DNA from 3 places in the Streptomyces sp. NPDC002573 genome. Region 2 is predicted to be linked to each of the others. Evidence: riboswitches for the same ligand, from Rfam matches in the RefSeq annotation. Region 2 holds a riboswitch; each other region holds the start of a gene.
What was found. Region 2 has a riboswitch for thiamine pyrophosphate ahead of ACFYX0_RS34200 (thiamine ABC transporter substrate binding subunit). Riboswitches for the same ligand answer to the same signal wherever they lie in the genome.
Positions count from the first base shown of each region.

Region 1: linked by a shared signal. The riboswitch ahead of thiO (glycine oxidase ThiO) and the one ahead of ACFYX0_RS34200 (thiamine ABC transporter substrate binding subunit) in region 2 are both predicted to bind thiamine pyrophosphate.
Region 3: linked by a shared signal. The riboswitch ahead of thiC (phosphomethylpyrimidine synthase ThiC) and the one ahead of ACFYX0_RS34200 (thiamine ABC transporter substrate binding subunit) in region 2 are both predicted to bind thiamine pyrophosphate.

Region 1 covers NZ_JBIARC010000002.1:250,901-260,480, reverse strand. The annotation lists gene ACFYX0_RS03310 (class II 3-deoxy-7-phosphoheptulonate synthase) at 1-775, shown strand, start outside; gene ACFYX0_RS03305 ((2Fe-2S)-binding protein) at 925-1,176, shown strand; gene bfr (bacterioferritin) at 1,173-1,652, opposite strand; gene ACFYX0_RS03295 (sulfite oxidase-like oxidoreductase) at 1,816-2,448, shown strand; gene ACFYX0_RS03290 (deoxyribonuclease IV) at 2,486-3,376, opposite strand; gene pknB (Stk1 family PASTA domain-containing Ser/Thr kinase) at 3,433-5,355, opposite strand; gene ACFYX0_RS03280 (thiazole synthase) at 5,489-6,283, opposite strand; gene thiS (sulfur carrier protein ThiS) at 6,288-6,488, opposite strand; gene thiO (glycine oxidase ThiO) at 6,485-7,651, opposite strand; TPP riboswitch at 7,650-7,762, opposite strand; gene ACFYX0_RS03265 (NAD(P)/FAD-dependent oxidoreductase) at 7,984-9,210, shown strand; gene ACFYX0_RS03260 (Rv2175c family DNA-binding protein) at 9,360-9,580, shown strand, end outside.
Region 2 covers NZ_JBIARC010000050.1:53,877-63,456, reverse strand. The annotation lists gene ACFYX0_RS34235 (MFS transporter) at 1-176, shown strand, start outside; gene ACFYX0_RS34230 (DUF5995 family protein) at 313-648, shown strand; gene ACFYX0_RS34225 (NADP-dependent oxidoreductase) at 702-1,646, shown strand; gene ACFYX0_RS34220 (helix-turn-helix domain-containing protein) at 2,176-3,069, opposite strand; gene ACFYX0_RS34215 (SDR family NAD(P)-dependent oxidoreductase) at 3,348-4,211, shown strand; gene ACFYX0_RS34210 (hypothetical protein) at 4,409-4,546, shown strand; gene rlmN (23S rRNA (adenine(2503)-C(2))-methyltransferase RlmN) at 4,690-5,796, shown strand; TPP riboswitch at 5,862-5,967, shown strand; gene ACFYX0_RS34200 (thiamine ABC transporter substrate binding subunit) at 6,095-7,132, shown strand; gene ACFYX0_RS34195 (ABC transporter permease) at 7,108-8,781, shown strand; gene ACFYX0_RS34190 (ABC transporter ATP-binding protein) at 8,784-9,580, shown strand, end outside.
Region 3 covers NZ_JBIARC010000034.1:13,984-23,563, forward strand. The annotation lists gene ACFYX0_RS28270 (IclR family transcriptional regulator) at 1-229, shown strand, start outside; gene ACFYX0_RS28275 (SsgA family sporulation/cell division regulator) at 330-767, shown strand; gene ACFYX0_RS28280 (YibE/F family protein) at 945-2,354, opposite strand; TPP riboswitch at 2,426-2,582, shown strand; gene thiC (phosphomethylpyrimidine synthase ThiC) at 2,575-4,377, shown strand; gene ACFYX0_RS28290 (hypothetical protein) at 4,748-5,245, shown strand; gene ACFYX0_RS28295 (NUDIX domain-containing protein) at 5,317-5,685, opposite strand; gene ACFYX0_RS28300 (hypothetical protein) at 5,949-6,821, opposite strand; gene ACFYX0_RS28305 (metallophosphoesterase) at 7,016-8,107, opposite strand; gene ACFYX0_RS28310 (LacI family DNA-binding transcriptional regulator) at 8,434-9,546, opposite strand.

The sequences.
Region 1 (9,580 bases), on a different contig from region 2:
CTTCGTGCGGTCGTCGCCGTCCGGGCAGCGCTACGAGCAGCTCGCGCGCGAGATCGACAACGCGCTGAACTTCATGCGCGCCTGCGGGACCGACCCGGAGGAGTTCAAGACCGTCGAGTTCTACTCCTCGCACGAGGCGCTGCTGCTCGACTACGAGTCGGCGCTGACCCGCACCGACTCGCGCACCGGGCACCTGTACGACGTCTCCGGGCACATGGTGTGGATCGGTGAGCGCACTCGTCAGCTGGACGGCGCGCACATCGAGTTCGCCTCCCGGATCCGCAACCCGATCGGCATCAAGCTGGGTCCGACGACCACGGCCGAGGAGGCGCTGCAGTACATCGAGCGCCTCGACCCCGACCGTGAGCCGGGCCGGCTGACCTTCGTCGTGCGCATGGGCGCGGACAAGGTCCGCGACCGGCTGCCCGAGCTGGTGGAGAAGGTCACGGCGTCCGGCGCGGTGGTGGCCTGGGTGACCGACCCGATGCACGGCAACACCTTCGAGGCGGCCTCCGGCCACAAGACCCGCCGCTTCGACGACGTGCTCGACGAGGTCAAGGGCTTCTTCGAGGTCCACAAGGAGCTGGGCACGCACCCGGGCGGCATCCATGTCGAGCTGACCGGTGACGACGTCACCGAGTGCGTGGGCGGCGGCGACGAGATCTTCGTCGACGATCTGCACCAGCGCTACGAGACGGCGTGCGACCCGCGGCTGAACCGCAGCCAGTCCCTGGACCTGGCGTTCCTCGTCGCCGAGATGTACCGGGACCAGTAGTCCGCGGACTGCTGCCGGCGTGGTGAGTGGGGCGCGGATCACATGCGATCCGCGCCCCGACCCGCTTTTACGGGCCCGGGGCGACAGGTAAGGTTAGGTTTGCCTCACCGAGCGATCGGGGTGGCACGGCCCAGCGACCCACTCGGGAGGTGAACCGCGTGTACGTCTGCAGTTGCTTCGGCGTCACCGAGCAGCAGGTCAAGGACCACGCGGCGAACGGTGCCTGCACTCCCCGGCAGATCGCGTCGGCCTGCAAGGCGGGCACGGACTGCGGATCGTGCGTACGGCGGATCCAGGCGCTGCTGGGCCGCGGCGCGTGTCCCCGCCGTGAACTCGCCGACCAGGGCCGGCCGGTCCTCACCGCTCTGGACGGTGCGGGGAGCCTGCGGGACGCCGCCTAGCTGTCCGGCTGCTCGATGAGCTGCGCGATGTACAGCGCCTCCCCGAGCTTCTCCACCAGCTCCAGCTGGGTGTCCAGATAGTCGATGTGGTGCTCCTCGTCCGCCAGGATCGACTCGAAGATGTTCGCGGACGTGATGTCGCCCTTCTCCCGCATGATCTTGATCCCGCGCCTGAGCCGGTCGATCGCCTCCACCTCGATCTGCCGGTCCGCCTCGAACATCTCCCGTACGGTCTGCCCGACCCGCACATGGAACAGCCGCTGGTAGTTCGGCAGCCCCTCCAGGAAGAGGATGCGGTCGGTGAGCACCTCCGCGTGCTTCATCTCGTCGAACGACTCGTGCCGCGTGTACTTGGCGAGCTTGTACCAGCCGAAGTTCTCCTGCATCTTCGCGTGCAGGAAGTACTGGTTGATCGCGGTCAGCTCGGCGGTGAGCTGTTCGTTGAGGAACTCGATGACCTCGGGGTCGCCCTGCATCGCCCGGGCTCCTTCCAAGCGGGGGACTGGCGGGTTGCGCCGCATGATTGCATCGGCACAAGGGGGCGTCCAGTAAGTTCACGCTTAGTGTGAGTTGTCCGGGTTGCCGGGATTGAGGTCCGGCTGGTCGGATGCACCCTCTGCGGTCTGTCAGGATGGAGCCATGGGTCATCCGGTGGAACGCGTGTCAGGAGAAGCGGTACGGTCCGAGCTTCCGCCGGGACAGCGCCTCCAGCGGGGCTGGCCGGTGACCCATTACGGACCGGTACCCAAGTTCCGCCCCGAGCGTTGGGACTTCCGGGTCTTCGGTGCCACCGCGGACGGCGAGAAGCACTCCTGGAACCACGAGGAGTTCACGGCCCTGCCGTACGCGACCGTGGTGGCCGATCTGCACTGCGTCACCAAGTTCAGCATGCTCGGGGCCGAATGGGGCGGCATCCCGGCCCTCACGGTCCTGGAGATCGCCCCGCCCGCCCCCGCCGTCACCCATGTGATGGTCTGGGCGGAGTACGGATACAGCGCGAACCTCCGCCTCGCCGACTTCGCCTCGGACCGCACGATCTTCGCCACCCACAAGGACGGTGAACTGCTCACCGCCGAGCACGGCTTTCCGCTGCGGCTGATCGTCCCCCACCTGTACGCCTGGAAGGGCCCCAAGTGGGTCCGCGGCATCGAGTACATGACCGCCGACCGGCGCGGCTTCTGGGAGGAGCGCGGCTACCACAACCTCGGCGACCCCTGGCGGGAGCAGCGCTACTCCTACCAGGAGGAACCCGGCGACGGCCCCGAGCTCTGAGCCCCCGCGGCGACCGCGCTGCACCGGGCCCGGAGAGTCAGCCCTCCCGCAGCTTCTTCAGACGCTCCACGTCCGCCGCGTGGCCTTCCTTGCCGCCCGGTGTCTCGATGACCAGGGGGACGCCCGCGGTGGCCGCGTGGGTCGTCAGGGCGCGGAACGGGTCCTCGCCGATATGGCCGGAGCCGATGTTCGCGTGCCGGTCCCGGTGGGCGCCGACCCCCTCCATGGAGTCGTTCGCGTGGACCAGCTTCAGCCGCCCCTCGCCGACGGTGTCCACCAGCAGATCCAGGGTCTGATGCATACCGCTCGGCCCTGTCAGATCGTGCCCGGCCGCGAAGACATGGCAGGTGTCCAGGCACACGCCCAGCCGGGGATGCGCGTCCAGCGCCTCGAAGTACGGCCCGAAGTCCCAGGTGCGCGAGCACAGCGAGGCGCCCTGGCCCGCGGTCGACTCCAGCAGGAGGTACGGGTCGTCGTCGTGCGTCAGCTCGTCCAGCAGGGGCAGCATCCGCTCACGCACCTGCCGCAGGGCGACCGCCCGCTCCCGCCCGCCGGTGGCGCTCCCGGTGTGCACGACGACGCCCAGCGCCCCGATCTCACGGCCCCGGCGCAGCGAGTGCCGCAGGGATTCCACCGACCTCTCGACGGTCGCCTCGGTGTGCGAGCCGAAGTTGATCAGATATGGCGCGTGGACGTACACCGGTGTCGACCCGGCGGCACACGCGGCCCGGAACGCCTCGTCCTGGCGCGGATTGCCGGGCGGGGTCGCCCAGCCCCGGGGATTGGCGACGAAGACCTGCACGGTCTCGGCCCCGATGTCCCGCGCATAGGCCAGCCCGACGGAGTGCAGACCTCCCGCCACGGGGACATGACTGCCGACGGGATTGCGGAGGGCGGCGGACGCGCCGGGGGCTGGGGAGGTGCTCACGCTCCCAGGGTGTCACGCGGGCCGGGACGCCCGGGCGGCCGGGCGTCCCCCGGGCCTCAGCGGATCTTCAGGGTGATCGTGGACCCCTTGGGCGCCTTCTGGCCGCCCTTCACCGACTGGTGCTTGACCGTGTCGCCGAACAGGCCCAGCAGACCGCGGTCCTCCTCGACCTGGAAGCCCGCCGCCTCCAGGGTCTTGCGCGCGTCGTCGACGTTGTCGCCGACCACGTCCGGCACCTCGACCTGCTCGCGGCCCTTGGAGATCGTCAGCGTGACCGTGTCGCCCTCGGCTACCTGCTTGCCCGGGTCCGGGGACTGCCGGGCGACCTTTCCGGCGTCGAACTCCGAGGTGACCTGCGTGTCCGCGATCTTCACCTTCAGGCCCTCGTCCTGAAGCTGGGCGGTGGCCTCGTCGAGGTCGGAGCCGGCGACCTGGGGAACCTCCACCGGGCTGCCCTTGCTGACGGTGAGCGCGATCGCCGAACCGCCGTGGCGCTTGGTGCCCGCCCCCGGGTCCGTGCCGATCACGGAGCCCTTGGGCACGTCCTCGCTGAACGCCTGCGTGACCATGCCCGGGACCAGGCCGGCCTTCGTCAGCCGCTCCTGGGCCCTGGCCACAGGGTCGCCCTTCACATCGGGCACCTGCACCGTCTCGGGGCCGTCCGAGACGGTCAGCGTCACCGAGTCGTGGGAGCGGATCCGCTCGCCCGCGGACGGATCGGTGCTGATCACCGTGCCCTGCCGCACCGTGTCGCTGTAGGCGTGCCGGACCTGACCGACCTCCAGGTCGGCCCGCTTCAGCCGGGTCCGCGCCTCGGCCTCGGTCTTCGCCAGCAGCGGCGGCACCTTGGTGAACTGGCCCGAGTTGATGTACCAGACACCCGCACCGACGCCGAACACCACGAGCGCGGCGAGGACGAGCGCGAGCAGCCGACGGGGGCGCGCGGGGCGTGCGGCGGGCTCGGACGGCGGGGTCTGCAGCACGCTCGTCCGGTTGAGCACGGCCGTGTGGTGGGCGGAGTCCTCGCCGTCCACGGGGCGGACCGGCAGCAGCCGCGGGATCACGCTCGTACGGTCCCCGGCGTTGTCGTGCTCCGCGGCGAGGGCGCCCGGAGGCACGGCGTCCAGCTGCTCCGCGGTGAGCTCGCTGCGCGCGTCGAGCACCTGCCCGAGCAGCGCCACCGCATCGCCCGGACGCAGCTCGGGGCTGCGGGCGGTCGCCGCCGTGACCAGCTCGTCGAGCTCGATCGCCAGCCCCGGCACGGCGGCCGACGGCGGCGGTACGTCCTCGTTCAGATGCTGGTAGAGCACCTGGGCGGGGGAGTCGCCGCCGTGCGGCTTGGCGCCGGTCAGCATCTCGTACAGCACCACCCCGCACGCGTACACATCGACCCGGGGGTCGGCCGTGCCGTGTTCTATCTGCTCCGGGGCGAGATAGGAGACGGTGCCGAGGACGGCGCCCGTGGTGTTCGTGACGGTGTCGACGGCCCGGACGAGACCGAAGTCGGCCACCTTGACCCGGCCGTCGTCGCCTATCAGGACGTTCTCCGGCTTCATGTCCCGGTGCACGAAACCGGCGCGATGCGCGGCGCCGAGCGCGGCGAGCACCGGTTCCAGGATGTCCAGGGCGGCTCGCGGCTGCAGCGCCCCCCGCTCGCGCAGCACGTCCCGCAGGGTGCAGCCCGCGATGTACTCCATGGCGAGATAGACGTAGGACCCGTCGGCGCCCTGGTCGAAGACCTGCACCACATTGGGGTGGGCCAGCCGCGCGACCGACTTGGCCTCGCGGATGAAGCGGTCCACGAAGGTCGCGTCGGCCGCCAGCGCCGGGTGCATCACCTTGAGCGCGAGGATGCGGTCGAGGCGGGTGTCCAGGGCCCGGTAGACCGTGGCCATCCCGCCGATCGCGATCCGCGCGTCGACGCGATAGCGGCCGTCGAGCACCTGCCCGACGAGAGGGTCCTGAAGGGTCGTATCCACGCTGGTGAGTCTACGAGGGACCACTGTCGGTCCCCTCCGCTCCCGCTTGCCCGGAGCATGACTGCAGCCGAGCTGTGACGCGGACCGCACGCGGCCCGGCCGTCCCCGCGCCGGGTACGGCCGGGCCGGGGTCTCAGAAGGCGGGCCGCTCCGGGTCCAGGCGCGCCAAGCCCTCCGTCGGGGACGACGCCTCCGCGAAGTGCCGGCGCGGGATGCGCCCCGCCCGCCGGGCCATGCGGCCCGCCTCCACGGCGTGCCGCATGGCCTCCGCCATCAGGACCGGTTCCTGCGCCCGGGTGACGGCCGAGGCGAGCATCACCCCCGCGCACCCCAGCTCCATGGCCAGGGCCACGTCCGAGGCCGTGCCCGCACCCGCGTCCAGGATCACCGGCACGTGCGCGTGCTCGACGATCAGCTGGAAGTTGTGCGGATTGCGGATGCCGAGTCCGGAGCCGATCGGCGAGCCGAGCGGCATGATCGCCGCGCAGCCGACGTCCTCCAGCTTCCGGGCGAGGACCGGATCGTCGTTCGTGTACGGCAGCACGGTGAAACCGTCGTCGACCAGGGTCTCGGCCGCGTCCAGCAGCTCGATCGGGTCGGGCAGCAGGGTCCGCTCGTCGGCGATGACCTCCAGCTTCACCAGATCCGTGCCGAGCGCCTCGCGCGCGAGACGGGCGGTGAGCACCGCCTCGCCCGCGGTGAAGCAGCCCGCCGTGTTGGGCAGCACCCGGATCCCGAGCCGGTCGAGCACGGACAGCACCGAACCGTGCACCGAGGCGTCTACGCGGCGCATCGCGACCGTCGTCAGCTCCGTGCCGGACGCCACCAGCGCCCGTTCCATGACGTCGAGGCTCGGCGCGCCGCCGGTCCCCATGATCAGCCGGGAGGAGAACGTCGTGCCACCGAGGACGAAGGGATCGTCGGCCATGGGATCAGCCTCCTTGGACGGCGGTGAGGACCTCGACGCGATCACCCTCGTGGAGGGCGGTCGACGGCCACTGCGTGCGCGGGACGACGGTTTCGTTGAGGGCGGCGGCCACTCCCGAGCGGGCACCGGTGAGGGCCTGTACGACGGCGTCGAGCGCCGTGCCGGGAGCGAACTGGCGGGACTCTCCGTTGACCGAGATGTTCATGCGGGCTGCTCCGTGAGCGCGGTGGCGGCGAACCGCCGGGGGGTGAAGGGGCGCGCCTCGTCCGGGAGGTCGCCCGTGGTCAGAACGTGGGCCATGACGTCGCCGGTCACCGGGGTGAGCAGGACGCCGTTGCGGTAGTGGCCGGTGGCCAGCAGCAGGCCGTCCAGCTCGGTCGGGCCGAGCAGCGGCGCGTTGTCCGGGGAGCCCGGGCGCAGTCCGGCCCGGGTCTCGGTGAGGGGCAGCTCGGTGATCCCGGGGACCAGCTCGTGCGCGTCGCGCAGCAGCTCGTAGACCCCGCCCGCGGTGACCGTCGTGTCCCAGCCCAGCTCCTCGCTGGTCGCGCCGACCACCAGCTCGCCGTTCTCGCGCGGCACCAGGTAGAGGTGGCCGCCGCGGACGACGGCGCGCACGGTACGGCTCAGGAACGGGGCGTACCGCTTCGGCACGGTCAGCCGCAGCACCTGCCCCTTCACGGGCCGTACGGGCGGCAGCACCTCGTCGGGCACCCCCGCGAGCTGCCCGCTGAGGCTGCCCGCGGCGAGCACCACCTGCTCCGCGGCCAGGTCGGTGCCGTCGGCGGTCCTGAGGCCGGCGACCCGCCCCCGCAGCACCGTCAGCCGCTCGGCCCAGCCCCGGTGGAAGCCGACCCCGGCCCGTTCACAGGCCGTGACCAGCGCCGCGACCAGCCGCCGCGGGTCGATCTGGTGGTCGCCGTCGACCTTGAGCCCGCCGCGCACCCCGGGGGCGAGCATCGGCTCCAGGCGTCGGCAGTCACGGCCGCTCAGCCATTCCGACGCAAGGCCGGAGCGCTGCTGGAGGGCATGCAGGTCCCGCAGATCGGCGCGGTCGTCGGCGTCCAGCGCGACGGCGAGCGTGCCGCACCGGCGGTATCCGAGGTCCAGACCGGTGGCCTCGGTCAGCTCGGCGGCGAAGTCCGGGTAGCGCCGTGCGGACTCCAGGTTGAGCGCGAGCAGCGTCTGCTCGCCGTAGTGCAGTTCGGTCACGGCGGCCAGCATCCCCGCGGCCACCTGGGCGGCGCCGCCACCCGGAGCGGGGTCGACCACGGTCGTGGCGAGCCCGCGCTGCGCGGCGCGCCAGGCCGTGACGAGTCCGATGATCCCGCCCCCGACGACGAGGACGTCCGAGGTACGTATGGGTGACATGGGCGTTCAGCCCCCTCCCTTCGCCGGCATGATCCGGATCAGGTTCGTACGGTCGGAGGCCGGCCAGCCTCCCTCTCAGCCCGGTGCGTCCGGGCTCCCGCGAGTGCTTGTACGGGGGCCACCCTAATCCGTGCCCGTCCGCGCCGGTAAGGGAGCCTCCCGGGGGGGCCGAGGTTGTCCGGAGCCGCGGCGGGTAGGCGCAAGGGGACCGCCCCGGTCGCCGGCAGGCAGGGCTCGGGCGGGATCGCGGCAGGCAGCGGGACGAGTGCTGTGCAGCAGGTCACTCAGCATGCCCGCTGACTGACACATTGTCAGTTGGCTAGGGTGATCAGGTGAGCGAGCAGACGCAGGAACGGGGCGATTCGGCACGGCGCGTCGTCGTCGTGGGTGCGGGCATGGCCGGGGTGCAGACCGCGGTCGCGCTGCGCGAACAGGGGTTCACCGGCCGGGTGACGCTGATCGGTGCGGAGCCGCACCAGCCGTACGACAGGCCGCCGCTGTCCAAGGCCGTGCTGCTCGGCAAGGCCGAGGGCTCCGCCTTCGACGTCGACTTCGAGGCCCTCGGCATCGAGCTGCGGCTGGGCTGCGAGGTGGTCGGCCTGCGCACCGCCGACCACGAGCTGGACACCGTGGAGGGACCCGTCGCCTACGACGTGCTGGTCCTCGCCACCGGAGCGGAACCGATCCAGCTGCCCGGCGCGGAAGGCGTCCCCGGGGTGCATCTGCTGCGCACGCTGGACGACGCCGAGCGGCTGCGGCCGGTCCTCGCCGAACAGCACGACATCGTGGTCGTGGGCGCGGGCTGGATCGGTGCCGAGTTCGCCACCGCGGCGCGCGAGGCGGGCTGCACCGTGACCGTGGTGGAGGCCGCCGACCGGCCGCTCGCGGGGGCGCTGCCCGCGGAGGTGGCCGCCCCGATGGCGGCCTGGTACGCGGACAGCGGGGCGGAACTGCGCACCCACGCGCGCGTGGACCGCATCGAGTCCGGGGCCGTGGTGCTCGACGACGGGTCCCGGGTGCCGGCGGACGCGGTGGTCGTGGGCATCGGGGCACGTCCGGCCACGGCGTGGCTCGCCGGCTCGGGCGTCGAGCTGGGCGCGCACGGGGAGGTGCTGGCCGACGAGCACCTGCGCACCTCGGTGCCGGACGTGTACGCCGTCGGGGACTGCGCGTCCTTCCCGTCGGGGCGGTACGAGCAGCGCCTGCTGGTCCACCACTGGGACAACGCCCTCCAGGGCCCGCGCACGGTGGCCGCGAACATCATCGGGGAGACCCCGATGGCGTACGACCCCGTGCCGTACTTCTGGTCGGAGCAGTTCGGCCGCTTCGTCCAGTACGTGGGCCACCACGCCGCGGCCGACACGACCGTCTGGCGCGGGAGCCCGCAGGGTGCCGCCTGGGCCGTGTGCTGGCTGCGCTCGGGCAGCCTGGTGGGCCTGCTGGCGGTGGGCCGCCCCCGGGACCTGGCGCAGGGCCGCCGGCTGATCGAGTCGGGCACCCCGATGGACCCGGAGCTGCTGGCGGACGCGTCGCGCCCGCTGAAGGAGGCGACGGCGTAGGGGCAGGTCCCGGGCGCCGCGTCCCGGCCCGCCCATGCCCCCGTTCGCGGGACGGCGGGGGCCCTCCGTGTCCACCGCCGGAGGCAACCGGCACTCTGCCGGAGGTGCCCCGCTTCCGACTGTCAGTCCGGGATGGCACGCTTGATCCCGTGACCGAGATTGACGCAAAGATTGATGCTCTCGTCCCCGGCTGGCTCACCCTCCCCGACATCGCCGAGGCACTCGACGTCGAGGTGACCCGCGTGCGGCAGCTGGTCAAGGAGGGCCAGCTCGTCGCCGTACGCCGTGGCGAGAACCGCGCACTGCACGTCCCCGACGCCTTCATCGACGGGGACAAGGTGGTCAAGGGCCTGTCCGGGACCCTGACCCT
Region 2 (9,580 bases):
TGACCGGTCGGCTGCAGCCCTCCGGCCTGCCGTACGGCTCCGGCTACACCCACGGTTTCGCCCTGCTGACCGGTGCCTGCCTGGCGGCCACGCTCGTCGCGCTACTCGTCCCGGCCCGCCGCGTGGCACGGCAGCCCACCGCAGCGGAGCGAGTGCCGCAGTCGGCCGGACGCTGACATCTGCGGACCACCGGCCGGCCGCATCCCCCGAACACCAGATTCGCTCGTTCGGGGGATGCGGCCGAGCCATGGGATCGGCATCGTGGAAGCCCAGGTCGGCGGGGTGCGCAGAGCCGGTCACGGGAGGCGCGCAATGGTGGTCGAGGAGGCCGGCGGGACGGTCGTGGTGCCCGCGATGGACGGGGTGGTCGACCTGATGCGGGCGCTGGGCGTCGGCTGGCCGCCTGGTGACGGTGCCGTGGTCTTCAACCGGATGTACCTGGCGGTCACCGAGGAGATCCAGGGCCAGCTGGCGGTCTCCTTCTTCCGGGACCCCGCCTCGGACTCCGAGATCGCAAAGGGATCGCGGAATGCGTCCAGTGCGGTGTTGGCTGCCTGCCGAGGCATGCCGATCCGCAAGGGGCCGACGCCGGCGGGGGGCGTCCGTGCGCACACGGGCCGCTCAAGGGCTCGCTCGTCCGGCCGATGAGCCCGCATCAGTCAGCGAAGGCGTGTCGTAGGAGCCACTGATCGGAAGAGAGCATGAAGGCGATCGGCCACACCGAGTTCGGCGGCCCGGAAGTGCTGCACGAGGTCGAGCTGCCCGACCCGGTTGCCGGTCCGGGGGAGGTGCGGATCCGGGTACGTGCCGCCGCCGTCAGCCCCACCGACACGGTGCGGCGTGCCGGCATCCTCGCCGAGCAGATGCGTGCGGAGGACCGGCCTTACGTCCCCGGCATGGAGTTGGCAGGCGTGCTGGAGGAGATCGGTCCGGATACCGCCACCGACCTGTCGGTGGGTGACCACGTCATGGGGATCCTGACGCCGCGGGGCTCGCTCGGAGCCTACTCCGAGCAGGTCGCGCTGCCGGCCGAATCGGTGGTCCGGGTGCCCGCCGGGGTGGACGACGTCGCCGCGTCGACTCTGCCGATGAACGGCCTCACCGCGCGCATGACCCTGGACAAGCTGGAGCTGAAACCGGGGCAGACGATCGGTGTCACCGGAGCGGCCGGCACCTACGGCGGTTATGTCGTCCAGCTGGCCAAGGCGGAGGGGCTGCGGGTGATCGCCGACGCCGCAGAGAAAGACCGGGCGTTGGTCGAGGAACTCGGTGCGGACACGGTGGTGCCGCGCGGTGACGACGTCGCCGACCGCTTCCTCGAGGCAGTGCCCGGGGGAGTGGACGGCCTGGCCGACGGGGCCGTACTGAACGAGAAGGTGATCGCCGCGATCCGCCCAGGCGGGCGAATGGTGTCCGTGCGGTACTACGAGGGCGAACCGGTGAAAGGCGTGACCTACCACTCCGTGCGGGTGAGCCACTACGTGCGCGAACGCGCGAAGTTGGACCAGCTGCGCGAGCTCGTCGAGGAGGGCAAGTTGACGCTGCGCGTGGCCGGGACGTACCCGGCGGCCCAGGCTGCCGAGGCACACCGGCGGCTGGCGCTCGGCGGCACGCGGGGCCGGCTCGTGCTCATCTTCGGTGACTGACGCCGACCGGCAGCCGCCGTCGCGGATCCCGAGTGGGCGGCCACCAGTGCCACAGAGCGGAGCAGGCCTCGGTGACCGTCCCCCAGTAGTTCGAGACGAAGGGCTAACGTGCCACAACCGTGCCAGATCGAGCGGGGAACCACGGGGAACAGCGGCGAGTGGCGGGCAACTCGAAGCGATCGCCCGTGGCCCGGAAGCCGCAGCTCACGGCGCATCCTCCCCACCTCACTCCTAAAGCGGGTGTCGCCGTGCCACAGCTGTGCCCCAGATTGTGGCGGAAGTGGCACGGAGCTGCCGGGCCATGTCTCGGAGGCGTGCCCGCATCTTCTAAGCGCTTGGCCGTCTGATGCGTCTCACGGCTCTGGGTAGTCGTGATCTGTGGCCCACGGGCAGCAAGGCGCCGGCGGTTCGGCGGTACTGAGAGGCGACCGTCGTCGCTCTACCGGCGGTCAGAAGTTGATGTAGTTCCGGTTCAGCCCCCTTATGCAGAAGCCCGGCTGAAGTACCAGATCTGGTGCGGGGTCCTCGCTCATCCATCCTCGTGCGCGGCCGCCTTCGCCGCTCGCTCGATGCTCTCCCGGTCGGATGTCGCCGCCCAGCTTGCCAGCAGTGCGAGACGCTCGGCAGTCGGCGACTCAGGCTCGGCGAAGTAGGTCAAGATTGTCAGCCCTGGGTCGAACGGCAGCTCGATCGCCTCGTAGTCGAGTTCGAGCTCTCCGGCGGTGGGGTGGTTGATGCGCTTGCGGCCCGTGTGGTGGTACTTGACGTTGTACGCGGCCCATCGTTTGCTGAATTCGCTGCTCTGGGCCGCCAGTTCACCGACGAGGTTCGACAAGCCACGGTCGCCGGGATTGCGGCCGACGTGCCTCCGCAGGACAGCAGTGATCTGATCGGCACTCTTCCCCCAATGGGGGTAGAAATCGCGCGCGCGAGGGTCGAGAAAAGCGAACCTGGCATTGTTGCCGCGCGCTATGTCGCTGTCGAGGATTTCGCTGTAGAACGCGCGGCCAAGGTCGTTTGCAGCCAGCAGATCCATCTGCTCGTTGAGGACCGAGGCAGGTGACCCGACGATCGAGTCGAGCATGCGTCGGATGCCGGGCCGCACGCGCTGCACCGAGCTGCGCTGACTCGTCGTCCGCGTCCCATGCGCTGCGCGCGCGAGATCGAATAGGTGCGCGGCTTCTGCTTCGTTGAGGTGCAGCGCCTCGGCGATGGCGCCGAGCACCTCGGCTGAGACGCCGGCGAGCGCTCCGCGCTCGATGCGTTTGTAGTATTCGACGCTCACGCCGGCGATGACCGCAACCTCTTCGCGGCGCAAGCCGGACACACGGCGGTTCCCGGCTCTGCTGAACCCTGCCTGCTCGGGAGAGATCTTCGCGCGGCGCGAGCGGAGGAATTCACTGATCTCCTGCCGGTTGTCCATGTTCGCCATGGTACGTCGCTCGTGGCCGACGTCAGGGGCCCTGCCAGGGCACCAAACGACCGGGACTCCCTGTGGTTCGCGTGCTGCTCTGTAATGGATGAGCGGCTCGACACCGACAGCCACTACCGGAGATGGCAGTCCGGGGCGTCGTTCTGTCACGGGCGGCCTGATTCCCCCGCCCCGCTCGGGTACCGGCGCCGTCCCATCCGCTCCACCGCTCGATCCAGTTCCCAATCTCTTGGGCTGTCCGGCAGCCCGCACCGTACGAAATGAGTCCCATGCCGAAGGTATTCCTCGTCACCGGTTCCTCCCGCGGCCTCGGCCGCGAAATCGTCACCGCGGCGCTGGCCGCCGGACACCGGGTGATGGCCACCGCCCGCGACCCCCGCACGCTGGATGACCTGGCCGCAGAACACGGTGACCAGATCCGCACCGCCCACCTGGACGTGACCGATCCGGACGCCGCCGAGCGCGTCGTCGCGGAGACCGTCGACGCCTTCGGGCGTCTGGACGTCGTGGTCAACAACGCAGGCCAGGGCGACCGCGCCGCCTTGGAGGACACCACCCTGGAGGCCTTCCGCCGCCAGATCGACACCAACTTCTACGGCACCGTGTACCTCAGCCGAGCCGCCCTGCCCCTTCTGCGCCGCCAAGGCGGAGGCCACATCATCCAGATCTCCTCCCTCGGCGGCCGCATCGGCAGCCCCGGCATGACCGCTTACCAGTCCGCGAAGTGGGCTGTCGGCGGCTTCTCGGAGGTTCTGGCCACCGAAGTCGCACCTTTGGGCATCAAGGTCACCGTCCTGGAACCCGGTGGGATGCGCACCGACTGGGCAGGATCATCCATGCACATCCCGCCGGTCAGCGAGCCCTATCAGGCCACCGTGGGCGCCGGAGCAGAGGCGATGCGCAACTTCGCCCAGGAAGCGAACGGCGACCCCGCCAAGGTCGCCCAGGTCGTACTCACTGTCGCCGACCTCGACGAACCTCCGCTGCGCCTGCTGCTGGGCACCGACGCCTACACCTACGGACGCGCCGCGTGGGCCCGACGCCTGGAGGAAGACGAGAGGTGGCAGCACCTGAGCGTCTCCACCGACCACGACCAGGTCGACAGCAACGGCGCACGATGGCTCAGCAAATAGGGGCTCCTCCAAGTTCGGATCATGATGTTCGAATGGGACTCCCTGCCACCGACCGTATGAGCACCGTTGACCGCCGGCCGCCGACGTGGTGCGGGGGTACTGGACGGCAAACGTCGCGGCACTCTCTGTGAGGACTCGCGATCACCGGAGAGGCCACAGGTCGCCAGCCCTTCGGGGTCCTCATACGCATGGATGGCGTGCCGAACGCCATAGCGCTGACGGAGATCACGACCATCCCGCCGGGGATGGACCTCCCAGTCCTCGGGACCTTCGTCGGTGGTGAGGTCTTCGGGCACGCCCACAAGCACCAGGTCAGGGTTCGGCTCGATGAGTGACAGGCAGCCGACGAGTGATCGTTCCTGGGCCGTCTCTGGGCCGTCCGAGGCCGCTCAGCGGCGACCGGTGACGACTACTAACGACAGCCGTAGCTTGTGAGAGCCGCAGGTCACCCGATTGGATCTGCGACACTGGTAAGGCCATGCCTAAGCCCGGAGAACTCACTTTCGTCGCGCCGCGCGGAGCCAAGACCCCGCCGCGGCATCTTGCCGATCTCACGCCCGCCGAGCGCAAGGAGGCGGTCGCCGCGATCGGCGAGAAGCCGTTCCGCGCCAAGCAGCTCTCGCAGCACTACTTCGCGCGGTACTCGCACGACCCGGAGCAGTGGACCGACATCCCCGCCACCTCTCGCGGCAGGCTCCAGGAGGCACTGCTCCCGGAGCTGATGACCGTCGTACGGCATCTGTCGACCGACCAGGAGACCACCCGCAAGACGTTGTGGCGGCTCTTCGACGGGACGCTCGTGGAGTCCGTGCTGATGCGCTACCCAGACCGGGTCACCATGTGCATCAGCTCCCAGGCCGGCTGCGGTATGAACTGCCCGTTCTGCGCCACCGGTCAGGCCGGCCTCGACCGCAACCTGTCCACCGCGGAGATCGTGCACCAGATCGTGGACGGCATGCGGGCGCTGCGCGACGGTGAGATCCCCGGTGGCCCGGCGCGGCTGTCCAACATCGTCTTCATGGGCATGGGCGAGCCCCTCGCCAACTACAAGCGCGTCGTCGGCGCCATCCGCGCCCTCACCGACCCCGCGCCGGACGGGCTCGGGCTGTCGCAGCGCGGGATCACCGTGTCGACCGTGGGCCTGGTGCCGGCCATCCACCGCTTCGCCGACGAGGGCTTCAAGTGCCGTCTCGCGATCTCGCTGCACGCACCGGACGACGAGCTGCGTGACACCCTCGTGCCCGTCAACACGCGGTGGAAGGTACGCGAGGTCCTCGACGCCGGGTTCGAGTACGCCGAGAGGTCCGGGCGCCGGCTGTCCATCGAGTACGCCCTGATCCGGGACATCAACGACCAGGCGTGGCGCGGTGACCGGCTCGGCCGGCTGCTCAAGGGCAGGCCCGTGCACGTCAATCTGATCCCGCTCAACCCGACGCCCGGCTCCAAGTGGACCGCGTCGCGGCCCGAGGACGAGAAGGCGTTCGTCGAGGCGATCGCAGCCCATGGAGTGCCGGCGACCATCCGGGACACCCGGGGCCAGGAGATCGACGGAGCGTGTGGTCAGCTGGCGGCCATCGAGCGGTAGTCTGATGGCCGTCCTATCTCGTAGTCCGTAATCAGTCATAGCTGTTCATGGCTGTTCATATCTGCATATTCCGACAGGGGAGCGCCACAGCGCTGAGAGTGCGGGAGAGCCCGCAGACCCTCTGAACCTCGCCCAGGTCATTCTGGGTAGGGAGTTCGGTCTTCACTCGAGCTGTTGCGCCCTGCCCGGGACTTTTCGGGGTTCCCGGGCAGGGCCGCGTCTCTTCCTGGTCACCTCCAGGAGGAAATCAGTGGGCATCACCGGCAAGCAGTTCGCGGCCGTCGCCGTCGGGCTGGGCATGGTCACGCTGTCCGCGTGCGGATCGTCCGGCTCCACCGCAGGGAGCGGCGGCGATCCCAAGACCGTGACCCTCGTCAGCCACGACTCATGGGCCGCCTCCAAGAGCGTCATCGCGGCGTTCGAGAAGGAGTCCGGCTACCACGTCAAGGTCCTCCCGGACGGCGACGCGGGCCAAGCCGTCAACAAGGCGATCCTCACCAAGGACAACCCGCAGGGCGACGCCTTCTTCGGCGTCGACAACACGCTGCTGTCCCGGGCCCTCGACAACGGGCTCTTCCAGCCCTACAAGGCCAAGGGACTCGACCAGGTCGGCGCGCAGTACCAGCTGGACGGGGACAAGCACCGGGTCACCCCGATCGACTACGGCGACATCTGCGTCAACTACGACAAGAAGTACTTCGCCGACCACAAGCTCGCCCCGCCGGCCTCCTTCGACGACCTCGTCAAGCCCGCCTACAAGAACCTCCTCGTCACCGAGAACGCCGCCACCTCCTCGCCGGGCCTCGGCTTCCTGCTCGGCACCGCCGCACAGTACGGCGACAAGGGCTGGCAGGAGTACTGGAACAAGCTCAAGAACAACGGCGTGAAGGTGGTCGACGGCTGGGAGCAGGCCTACGACCAGGAGTTCTCCGGTTCGGCCGGTGGCAGGAAGTCGGGCGGCGACCGGCCGCTCGTCGTGTCGTACGCCTCCTCCCCGCCCGCCGAGGTCGTCTACGCCAAGCCGCGGCCCACGACCGCGCCGACCGGCGTCGCGACCGGCACCTGCTTCCGCCAGATCGAGTTCGCGGGGCTGCTGAGCAACGCTCACAACCCCAAAGGCGCCGAGGCGTTCCTCGACTTCCTGATCAGCAGGAGGTTCCAGGAGGACATGCCGCTCAACATGTACGTCTACCCGGTCGTGCAGGGCGCGCGGGTGCCCGCCGAGTTCACCGAGTACGGGCCCGCGGCCAAGAACCCCGAGACCATGGCGCCGACGAAGATCGCCGCCAACCGTGACCAGTGGGTCAGGTCGTGGACGTCGCTCGTACTGAAGTAGCCCCGAGGAAGCGGGCGAACCGGGGCGGTGCGGCGCGCCTCGGGCTGATGGCGCTGCCCGTCGTGTTCTTCGCGGTCTTCTTCGCCTACCCCGTCGCCGCCATCGTCGCGCGCGGTCTGCGCGTCGACGGGGTGTGGCGCCTCGGGCGCCTGGCGGACGTGCTCGCACAGCCGGACATCCGGCATGTGCTGTGGTTCACCACCTGGCAGGCGCTCGTGTCCACCGCGCTCACCCTGCTGGTGGCGCTGCCCGGCGCCTATGTCTTCGCCCGGCTGGAGTTCCCCGGCAAGCAGCTGCTGCGCGCGGTCGTCACCGTCCCGTTCGTGCTGCCCACGGTGGTCGTCGGCACGGCCTTCCTGGCGCTCGTCGGCCGCGGCGGACTCCTCGACGACCTGTGGGGCGTGCGGCTCGACACCACCGTGTGGGCCATCCTGCTCGCGCATGTCTTCTTCAACTACGCGGTCGTCGTGCGCACGGTCGGCGGCCTGTGGGCGCAGCTCGACCCGCGCCAGGAGGAGGCCGCGCGGGTGCTCGGCGCCTCCCGCGCCGCCGCCTGGCGGACAGTGACGCTGCCCGCCCTGGGTCCGGCGGTGGCCGCCGCCGGCCTCATGGTCTTCCTGTTCACCTTCACCTCGTTCGGTGTGGTGCAGATCCTGGGCGGCCCCACCTTCTCCACCCTGGAGGTGGAGATCTACCGGCAGACCTCCGAGCTCTTCGACCTGTCCACAGCGGCCGTGCTGACGATCGTGCAGTTCCTGGCGGTGGGCGCGATCCTCGTGGTGCACGCCTGGACCGTGCGCCGCCGGGAGAGCGCGCTCCGGCTGGTCGACGCGTCCCGCACGGCGCGCAGACCGCGTGGTGCCGGCCAGTGGGCGCTGCTCGTCTCGGTCCTCGCCACCGTCGCCGTCCTGCTCGTCCTGCCGCTCGCCGTGCTCGTCGCCCGGTCGCTCGAGGCGCCCGGGTTCGCGTACTACGCGGCCCTGACGCACGCGGACGGCGGGACCTTCCTCGTCGCGCCGGTCAACGCGATCGGCAACTCGCTCGCGTACGCCGCCGCCGCCACGCTCATCGCCGTGCTGATCGGCTCGCTCGCCGCCGCGGCCCTCACCCGCCGGGACGCCGGCCGTCTGGTGCGGGGCTTCGACGCGCTGCTGATGCTGCCGCTGGGCGTGTCCGCCGTGACCGTCGGCTTCGGGTTCCTGATCTCCCTCGACCGGCCGCCGCTGGACCTGCGCGGTTCCTGGATCCTGGTGCCGCTCGCGCAGGCTCTGGTGGGCGCCCCCTTCGTGGTACGGACCATGCTGCCCGTGCTGCGGGCCGTGGACGAGCGGCTGCGGGAGGCGGCGGCCGTGCTCGGGGCGTCGCCGTGGCGGGTGTGGCGGGAGGTCGACCTGCCGATCGTGCGGCGGGCGCTGCTGATCGCGGCCGGGTTCGCGTTCGCGGTGTCACTGGGGGAGTTCGGGGCGACCGTGTTCATCGCCCGGCCCGGCAACCCCACGCTGCCCGTCGCGGTGGCGCGGCTGCTCGCTCGGCCCGGCGACCTCAACTACGGCCAGGCGATGGCCCTTTCGACGATCCTGATGGTGGTGTGCGCGGTGGCGCTGCTGGTCCTGGAGCGGTTGCGGACCGATCGGACGGGGGAGTTCTGACGATGCTCACGCTTGAGCGGGCGACCGTACGGTTCCGGGGAGGCACCGCGCTCGACGGGGTCGACCTCGCGGTCGCCGAGCACGAGGTGGTGTGCGTGCTCGGGCCCAGCGGCGGCGGCAAGTCGACGCTGCTGCGGACCGTGGCCGGGCTGCAGCCGCTGGACTCCGGGCGGGTGGTGCTCGACGGCCGCGATCTGGCCGGGGTGCCTGCGCACCGGCGCGGGGTGGGGCTGATGTTCCAGGACCACCAGCTGTTCCCGCAGCGGGACGTGGGCGGGAACGTCGCCTTCGGGCTGCGGATGCAGGGCGTCTCGCGCGGCGAACGGGACGGGCGCGTGGGGGAGTTGCTGGACCTCGTCGGGCTGCCCGGGGCCGCGGGACGGGCCGTCGCCACGCTCTCCGGCGGTGAGCAGCAGCGCGTGGCGCTCGCCCGTGCGCTCGCTCCCCGGCCCCGGCTGCTGATGCTGGACGAGCCGCTGGGCCAGCTCGACCGGTCGCTGCGGGAGCGCCTGGTCGGCGAACTGCGGGAGCTGTTCGGCCGGTTGGGGACGACCGTGCTCGCGGTCACCCACGACCAGGGCGAGGCCTTCGCGCTCGCGGACCGGGTCGTGGTGATGCGCGAGGGGCGGATCGCCCAGTCCGGTACGCCCCTTGAGGTCTGGCAGCGGCCCGCGGACGCGTTCGTGGCACGCTTCCTCGGCTTCGACAACGTGGTGGAGGCGACGGTCTCCGGCGAGGCCGCGGACACGCCGTGGGGCAAGGTCCCCGTCCCGGAGGGCTCCCCGCAGGGGCCGCGCGG
Region 3 (9,580 bases), on a different contig from region 2:
GCTGCGCCGTCTGGAGTACCTGGAGCATGCGGAACCGGTCGTCGAGCGGCAGGAGTACGCGCTCGGTACTGCCTGTGCGGCGGTCCCCCTCACCACGGGTGCGACGGCAGCCGCGGTGGCCATCTCCCTGCCCTCCCACCAGGCCGACCGGCTGCTGCCGACGGCCCGTCGGCTGCAGTCGGAGATCGACAGACTGACAGGGACACTCGCCATCTCTATCAGCATCTGAAAACTCACTCCTTGTGATCTGCCATGCACTTTCAGCAAACTTCCAGCAGGTGTCAGGGGGATCATTCCTGGCCAGTCGACGGCTACTGACGGGGTAGGCGATGCGCGAGTCGGTGCAGGCAGAGGTCATGATGAGCTTTCTCGTGTCGGAGGAGCTCTCCTTCCGCATTCCGGTGGAGCTGTGTTACGAGACCTGTGATCCCTATGCGGTGCGGCTGACCTTCCATCTGCCCGGCGACGCCCCCGTGACGTGGGCGTTCGGTCGCGAACTGCTGGTGGACGGGGTGGGCCGGCCGTGCGGCGACGGCGATGTGCACATCGCGCCCGCCGAGCCGGACATCTTCGGCGATGTGCTGATCCGGCTCCAGGTGGGCGCCGACCGGGCACTGTTCCGGTCCGGCGCGGTGCCTCTGGTCGCGTTCCTCGACCGCACCGACAAGTTGGTGCCGTTGGGGCAGGAGGGCTCTTTTGCCGACTTCGACGCGCATCTGGACGAGGCACTGGACCGGATCCTGGCGGAGGAGCAGAGCGCGGGCTGAGACCGCGTGCCGCGCCGGAACGGTTCCTCACGCCGTGACGGTTCCTGGCCGGCGGTACGGGCGCGGTGGCAGGCGTAACGCTTCTGCGGATCTCGATCGCGAGGATCGCGGTGGTCCGGGTGAAGTCCCCGATGGCCTCGGTGAGTTCAGGGTGGAGCTGGAGCGCGGCAGGGAGTCTCAGTGCTTGCGGCGGCGCCCTCTCCCGCCACGGGCCGGGACGGGAGCCGGGGCGGCGTCGAGTGTGGCCGGGCGGTCCGCCGAGACGACGATCGCCGCCAGGACCGTAGTCACCGGCACCGACGCGACCAGCCCGATCGAGCCGACCAGGGTGCGCACGATCTCCTCGGCGACCAGCTCGCTGCCCGCGACCGACACCACACTGCTATGCGCGATCGAGAAGAGCAGCAGCAGGGGCAGGGCGGCACCCGCGTACGCCAGGACGAGCGTGTTGACGACCGAGGCGATGTGGTCGCGGCCGATGCGGATGCCCGCGCGGTAGAGCCCTCGCCAGCCCATCGTCGGGTTGGCCTCGTGCAGCTCCCAGACCGCCGACGTCTGGGTCACCGTGACGTCGTCGAGCACGCCGAGGGATCCGATGATGACGCCGGCGAGCAGCAGGCCACTCATGTCGATGTGCGGGTACAGGCCGTGGATCAGGCCGGTGCTGTCGTCCGTGTTGCCGGTCAGCGCGGCCCAGCCGATGAACTCCGAGCCGAGAAGACCGATCAGCGACAGGGAGACGAGGGTGCCGAGCACCGCCACGGAGGTACGGGCCGACAGACCGTGGCACAGGTAGAGGGCGATCAGCATGATGGCGCTCGACCCGACCACGGCCACGAGCAGCGGATTCGAGCCATCCAGGATCGCGGGCAGGATGAAGAGGCTGAGCAGCAGAAAGCTGACGGACAGCGCGACGAGTGCCATGACCCCGCGCATCCGGCCCACGACCACCACCGCCACGGCGAAGATGCCGGCGAGCAGGGCCATGGGGAACGTGCGGTCCACATCGGTCACCGAGTACTGCAGTTCCTTCGGCGCGGAGGGCTCGTACGCGGCCACGACCTTCTCGCCCTGGTGCAGCTGTCGTGACTGGTCCGGCTGGACGATCTCCGTGAACGTACGGCCCTTGTCCTTGCCGGTGTCGACGCGGACGGTCGCCTTCTTGCAGGTGCCGGACGGTGTCTGCGGGGCCGACGAGCCGCCGGTGAGGGAGGTGTCGCCGATCGGGCCCCCACCCGAGGCGTTCACGGACTTGCAGTCCACCGCCACGACCGTGGTGACCGTGGCCTGTTGGGTCTGCTGGTCGAAGCCGACGCCGGAGCGCTTGTGCGACGGGACCCCGCCGGGCCACAGCACCACGAGACCGACGATGACCGCCACGGTGAACGGGATGAGGATCGCGGCGATGACCTTGCGCAGATGCCGCGACACGGGGGCCGCGGGGCCATGGCTGTGACTGTGGGAGTGGCCGTGTCCACCGCCGGGCCCGTGGCCGTGCCCGTCTCGGCGGCTGTGTCTGTCGTCCGGGCCATGGTGGTGCGGCGGCTCGGGCGACGGGTGCGAGGGGAGATGCTGCGTCGGGGGCACCGCCCGATCATCGCAAGAAGGCGCAGGGCCCACTGTTCAGCTCACCCAATTAGACGCTAGCGTGAAGGGACTTTTGCACACGCGGGAGCTCGGAGCACCGGGCTGAGAGGGCACTGACCTCCGTAGACGCGATGTTTCACGTGGAACATCAGCGAGTGGAGACGGCTGTGCCGACCGCTGAACCTGTTACCGGGTAATGCCGGCGTAGGGAGTAGGTCTTATGACCGTCAAGGACGTACGCACGCCTGCCTCCGCTCAGGAGGAAGAGCCCCAGGGGGCCGGGAAGTCCATCGGCTGGCACAAGGCGTATATCGAGGGTTCGCGCCCCGATCTGCGGGTGCCGGTCCGTCAAGTGCATCTCACCAACGGGCAGTCGGTCACCCTGTACGACACCTCCGGCCCGTACACAGATCCAGTAGCCGAGACCGACGTCCGCCGGGGCCTCGCGCCGCTGCGGGAGAACTGGATCATCGCTCGCGGCGACACCGAGGAGTACGCGGGTCGCCCCGTCCGTCCCGAGGACGACGGGATCAAGCACACCTCCCCGCGTGGAGGCCTGCGCAACCTCGACGCGGTGTTCCCGGGGCGCCCGCGTCAGCCGCGCCGCGGTCGCGAGCGCAACGCGGTGACGCAGCTCGCCTATGCGCGCCGCGGGGAGATCACGCCGGAGATGGAGTTCGTGGCTCTCCGGGAGAACGTTTCACCCGAGGTCGTCCGTGAGGAGATCGCGGCGGGCCGCGCGGTGCTGCCGGCCAACGTCAACCACCCGGAGATCGAGCCGATGATCATCGGCAAGCGGTTCCTGGTGAAGGTCAACGCCAATATCGGCAACTCCGCGGTGACCTCCTCCATCGAGGAGGAGGTCGAGAAGATGGCCTGGGCGACCCGCTGGGGCGCCGACACAGTCATGGACCTGTCCACCGGCCGCAACATCCACACCACCCGTGAGTGGGTGCTGCGCAACTCCCCCGTGCCGATCGGCACGGTGCCGCTCTACCAGGCGCTCGAGAAGGTCGATGGCAAGGCCGAGGAACTGACCTGGGAGATCTACAAGGACACGGTCGTCGAGCAGGCCGAACAGGGCGTGGACTACATGACAGTCCACGCGGGTGTGCGCCTGGCGTACGTGCCGCTGACGGCGAACCGCAAGACCGGCATCGTCTCGCGCGGCGGCTCGATCATGGCGGCGTGGTGCCTCGCCCACCACAAGGAGTCGTTCCTGTACGAGAACTTCGAGGAACTCTGCGAGATCCTCGCGGCCTACGACGTCACCTACTCGCTGGGCGACGGTCTGCGGCCGGGTTCGATCGCGGACGCCAACGACGAGGCACAGTTCGCGGAACTGCGCACCCTCGGGGAACTCGGCCGTGTGGCCAGGCGTTTCGACGTACAGACGATGATCGAGGGCCCGGGACACGTCCCGATGCACAAGATCAAGGAGAACATCGATCTGCAGCAGGAGATCTGCGATGAAGCTCCGTTCTATACGCTCGGCCCGCTGACCACGGACATCGCGCCGGCGTACGACCACATCACCTCCGGCATCGGTGCCGCCATGATCGCCTGGTGGGGCACGGCCATGCTCTGCTACGTCACGCCCAAGGAGCACCTGGGCCTGCCCGACCGTGACGACGTCAAGACCGGCGTCATCACCTACAAGATCGCCGCCCACGCGGCCGATCTCGCCAAGGGGCACCCGGGCGCGCAGGAGTGGGACGACGCGCTGTCCGACGCGCGGTTCGAGTTCCGCTGGGAGGACCAGTTCAACCTGGCCCTCGACCCGGACACGGCCCGCGACTTCCACGACGAGACCCTCCCCGCGGAGCCGGCCAAGACGGCTCACTTCTGCTCGATGTGCGGTCCGAAGTTCTGCTCCATGAAGATCAGCCGGGACATCACGCAGCGCTTCGGTGGTGCGACGGCTGAGGGCGCGTCGGCGCAGGAGGTCGCCGAGGGAATGCTCCAGAAGTCGAAGGAGTTCGCGGAGGCGGGGAACCGGGTGTACCTGCCTGTCGCCGACTGACGGCCAACGTGGCGCTGGGGCTCTCGAGGAGGGCTCCAGCGCAGTCCGGTGGACCGTCAAAATGGCTCGCGGATCGCCTCTGGGGTAAGCCACGATACTCGCGCCGCCTGGAGGAACACCTGCTCCTCTGGGCCCTGTGACCGGTGCTGTGGACGACGGGGCGGCTCGCGGACATCGTCCATGCCCTCTTGGCCGGGAGTGATGCGCATGGGTGGATTTCTGCGGTGCAACCTCTTTCACGGTGTCGATCACCTACAGGTGTACGAGGCACTGTCCGAGTTCTGGCAGGGCGAGGGATATCGACTCCCGCCCGCCGCGGAGAAGGCGACGGACGTTCTACACCCTGCACGAGCAGTACAACGGCTGGACCGTGCTGGAGTGGACGCGTGGCTGGGAATGGGAGCTGCGGCGGCGCGCGCAGTTCCATGTCTCGCGGACGTACGACTGTCCCGGACTGCTGACCTTCATGTACGACGGGGACTACTGGGGATACGAGCTCTTTCATCACGGCGCTGCGGTGGATCAGTTCGTCCAGTGGACCGACGGAGATCAGCATTTCTTCGACGATCGCCCTGTTCACGGGCGCCCGGAACTGCTGGTGGCGCAGTTCCCGGCGCTGAAGCTGGACCTGGAGCATGCTCGCGGCTATATCACCGGTTACGACTACGGCGACGAGTCGTACCCGGACTTCCTGTGGGAAGAGGACGATCCGTGGAACCGACCGGTCCGTGACGGCGACCTCTGGGGCCGTATGGAGGCCCAGGCCGTCTTCGACTTCTGGCGCTTCCTCGGGGCGGAACCGGCAGAACCCGGCACCGAACGCTTCGCATCGAACGTCTGGCAGCGGTTCACCACCGAGCAGCCGTAGCGACGCAGGGGCGGTGCCGTTGACCTCCTCGACCACGCGCCGGGCCGCCATCGGTGCTCGGGGCGGACCCGTTATCCGGCTCTCCATACCTCGACGTGGTCAAGCACGTAGTCGGAGAGTTCGGGGGGTTGAAGGCCGAGCGCCGTCACGGCCGGAGCATGCAGCGGGACCCGGGTCGGCTCGAAGTCACCCGTGTCCGGGGTGTCGAGCTCGGGACCGTTGCGGCGGTCCAGGCGCATCTCCAGCAAGTCGGCGAGGAAGTAGTGCTGGGTGACGGTGACGCTCTCGCCCGGTTTGGTCACCGTCAGGACCTCGGTGACGGGGCCGATCGTGGCCCCGATCTCCTCCATGACCTCGCGGCGCAGTGCCGCTTCGAGATCGGCGTCGTCGGGTTCGACGCTGCCCCCGACGGTCGTCCAGTACGGGAGCCGTCCGGCCACCCCCGGCGCAGGAACACCAGGTGATCACCGTCGAGCAGAATCGCGCGCACCTTGTGGCCGGACCCTCATGTCCATGGCGACAATGCGTTCGGCGGCGGGCGCAGGCTGAAGTACCGGCCCGCGGTCCCTTGTGAGGGGCGGGCCGGGCTTCGGCGGGTGGTTCGGGCCGGGGCGGTCCAGGGGACGGCCCGGGGTGCGGGAAGGCCCCATGGCCCCCTGCGCCGCCTGCTCGGCACGGCCGGCCGATTGTCGCGCGAGACCCGTCACTCCGGCTGGTGGTCGGGGCCTCCGAAGTCCGGGCTGGTGAAGTCCGGGCTGCTGAAGCTGGGACGCGTGCCCGCGGCGGGGCCGCTGTCGGGACTGCTGAAGCCCGGGCGGTCGTAGCCGAGGTGCGGGATACGGCTGGGAGCCGTCTCCGGTTCCTTCCGGCTCATCACGGCCGTGCCCGGGTCGGCGAGCGCCTCGCGGAGGAACGGCAGGATGCCGCGCTCCAGCAGGGCCGCGTGCCAGAGCTCCCGGGCCCGGGTCACCTCCGCGATCAACTCGCTCTGGGCGTCGGCATCGTGCGCCGACGAACTGTTGCGCAGGGCGGTCAGCAGCAGGCCGGTCGCGGCGACCAGGATCGCCGCCGCGGTGACCGCGCCGAAGACCCACCCTGTGGTCAGGAGGGTCCGGGCGAACGCCTGGTGCGGGTTGACCATCTTGAGGATGTAGCCCACGAGCAGGAAGATCGCCGCGGCGGCGCCGGCGAGGAACGGGGCGAGGACGGCGACTACGGCACCGGCTCCGGCGCTCGCCGTCGCCTCCCCCATCGTGGCGGCGAGTCCCTGGCCGTCCGCGTCCGGTTCCGTGGAGTCGCTGTCGTCGGTGCTCTCGTGGACGGGCGGGGTGGGTGGTGCCGGTCGGCGCATTTCCTCCCGCACCAGCACATAGTGCTGGTATTCGGCGGCTGCCGCGGCGGTGATGAGGGCGGTGGCGTTCAGTGCCATGGTGCGCAGCTGTTCGGCATTGAGCCGCTGTCCCACTGCGGCCAGTTCCGGGTGGTGTGGTGCGGAGCGCAGCGCCTCACCGAGGACCCGCTCATAGTCCTGGCGGTCCTCGCTCAGCAGGTGCTGCGGAACGCTGTTCATGTGCATCCCCCGATGCTCCGTAGGGCTGGTGGCTCGGCATGCTGACGAGCCGTCGGGCAGAAACGGAGGGGAGCCTGCTACGGATAAGCCGATGGTAGAGCGGCGACGGCACACGGTGACAGGGGGTTTCCAGAAATTGCCCCACGGCCCGGGCATTCCTCGGACGGCCCCCGTCCGGGAGATGCCTGCCCGGTGAATCCTCAGCTATCCAGGGGGAGTTGCTGGACCAGCAGCTTTCCGGCCATGGTCACGCCGCCGTCCATCGCGATCGCTAGTCCGTCCGCGTAGACGTGAGGACCTTCGACGACCGGACCCGAGGCGTCGTCGCCCTCCTCCGAGCCGACCTCGCCCAGCAGATAGGGGATGGGGCTGTGGCCGTGGACGATCCGCTGGCCGCCGTAGGTCCCCAGCAGGGAGCGCACGGCTTCGGCGCCCTCGTCCCGGAAGGAGAAGCGCTTGGTGAACTTCCGGAAGAGGTCCCACACCTCGTCCGCGTCATTGCGGGTGAGCGTCTCGTGGATGGTGTCGTTGACCGCTTCGATGGAGTCGCCGTAGTCGAGGTAGGCGGTGGTGTCGGAATGGACCAGGAGGTGGCCGTCGACCTCCTCCACCGCGTCGAGACGGGCCATCCACTGCAGATGGTGGTCCTGCAGACGGTCCATGTCCGTCTTCTGGCCGCCGTTGAGCAGCCAGGCGGCCTGGAAGGTCGCGGTCCCCGCGCCCGAGTGGACGGGTGTGTCGCCGAACCGCTTGGCGCCGAGCAGCAGCAGCTCGTGGTTGCCCATGAGCGCCTTGCAGTAGCCACCGGCCGCCGCCGCCTCCGCGGACAGCCGCATCACCAGGTCGATCACGCCGATGCCGTCGGGGCCGCGGTCGGTGAAGTCCCCGAGGAACCACAGCCTGGCCGTGCCCGCGGACCAGTTGCCCTGGGCGTCGATGAGCCCCTTCTCCTGGAGCGCCGCCATGAGCTGGTCGAGATAGCCGTGGACGTCCCCGACCACGAACAGCGGTCCGGGCCCTTCGGCGGGGAGCGGGGCGGGCTCGGACGCCGGGTCGACGGTCACCTGGAGCGTGTCGCCGCGGTTGATGACCGGGAGGTCCCGCTCGGTGGGCGTGTACGCGTCGGAGTAGCCGTGGGGGTAGGCCTCGGGGGGTGCGACGGGTCCGGGGACCTCGCCGGGGGGCGTGCTCTGCGCGTACGGGCCGGTCTCGTGGACGTACGCGGGCACCCGGAAGTCACGCAACGTCGCTGCCCGCTCCGCCTCGGGTCCCTGACCGGCCCCCTGAGTCATCGACCCCTCCACCATCGCGCCGCATCTGCACCGCATCGGACTGCCTGGTCGCAGCGGTCCGCGGTGTCGTGGGCCCATCATAGGAATGCGGATCGCGCCATGTGATGACCCAGGGGTGGTGAATCGGGGAAGGACCCCGCCTCACCGCGGCTTTCGCCCTAAATGGGCGGGGCTTTCTCCCCTGTGACCCGGTACCTCACGCGCCCGCGGGCCATCTGCGCGTCACCCGACCGTGGGCAGCCTGTGCGTGACCCGTGGCACACCGACGGCTCGGAGCTCCGAACGGAACGGGAAAGCGGGCCGGGCGCCCGTCTCGTTCGGAGCCCTCATCCGTGCTCGGGCGACCGGGGCGGGCTGACCGTGGTCCGGGGCGGCCGTCGCTGGGACGAGGTGCGCACGATCAGCTCCGTCGGTATCACCTGCTCGACCGGCTGGTCCGACTCGATGCCCTCGATGGCGTCGATAAGGAGCTGGACCACTGCCGTACCGATCCGGCGCGGCTTCAGGGAGAGCGTCGTGACGGGCGGCTCGGTGTTCGCGTAGACGGCGGATTCGCTGCAGCAGACGAGGAGCAGGTCCTCGGGGACGCGCAGTCCGTAGCGGCGCGCGGCGGCGAGCAGATCGGTGCCGTTCGGGTCGAAGAGCCCGTAGACCGCGTCGGGGCGGTCGGGGCGGGCCAGCAGCCGGTCGGCGGCGACGGCGCCCGAGCAGGGATCGTGGGCGGGATAGGCCTCGTAGACCGGATCCTGCCCGACGCGCTCGCACCAGTTCAGGTAGGCGGTCGTGGACAGATGGGTGTACGTGTCCGTCGTGGTGCCGGTCAGCAGCCCGATGCGCCGGGCGCCGGCGGCGGCCAGATGGTCGAGGATGCCGAGGACCGCGGCCTCGTGGTCGTTGTCCACCCAGGCGGTGACCGGGAGGGTGCCGGCGGGCCGGCCGTCGGAGACGACGGGTAACCCCTGCCGGACCAACTCGCTGACCACCGGGTCCTGGTCGGACGGATCGATGACGACGGTGCCGTCCAGGGCGACGTTGGACCACACGTCGTGGCGCGAGGTGGCGGGCAGGATGACCAGGGCGTAGCCCCGGGCGAGCGCCGCGGAGGTGGCGGCCCGGGCCATCTCCGCGAAGTACGCGAACTCGGTGAAGGTGAAAGGTTCATCCCCGTACGTGGTCACGGTCAGGCCGATGAGGCCCGACTTGCCCGTGCGGAGGGTGCGGGCCGCGGCCGAGGGCCGGTAGCCCAGCCGGTCGGCGACCTCGCGGACATGGCGTCGGGTGGCGTCCGGCAGCCGGCCCTTGCCGTTGAGGGCGTCGGAGACGGTCGTGATGGAGACTCCGGCGGCAGCGGCCACGTCTCTGATGCCTGCCCGGCCCGGCCGACTGCCTCGGCGGGCGGTCTCCGCCCGGCTCACCTGGTGCTTCCCTGCTGCTGTCATGGCGAGCCGATAGTAGGGCTCATGTGGTGGGGTA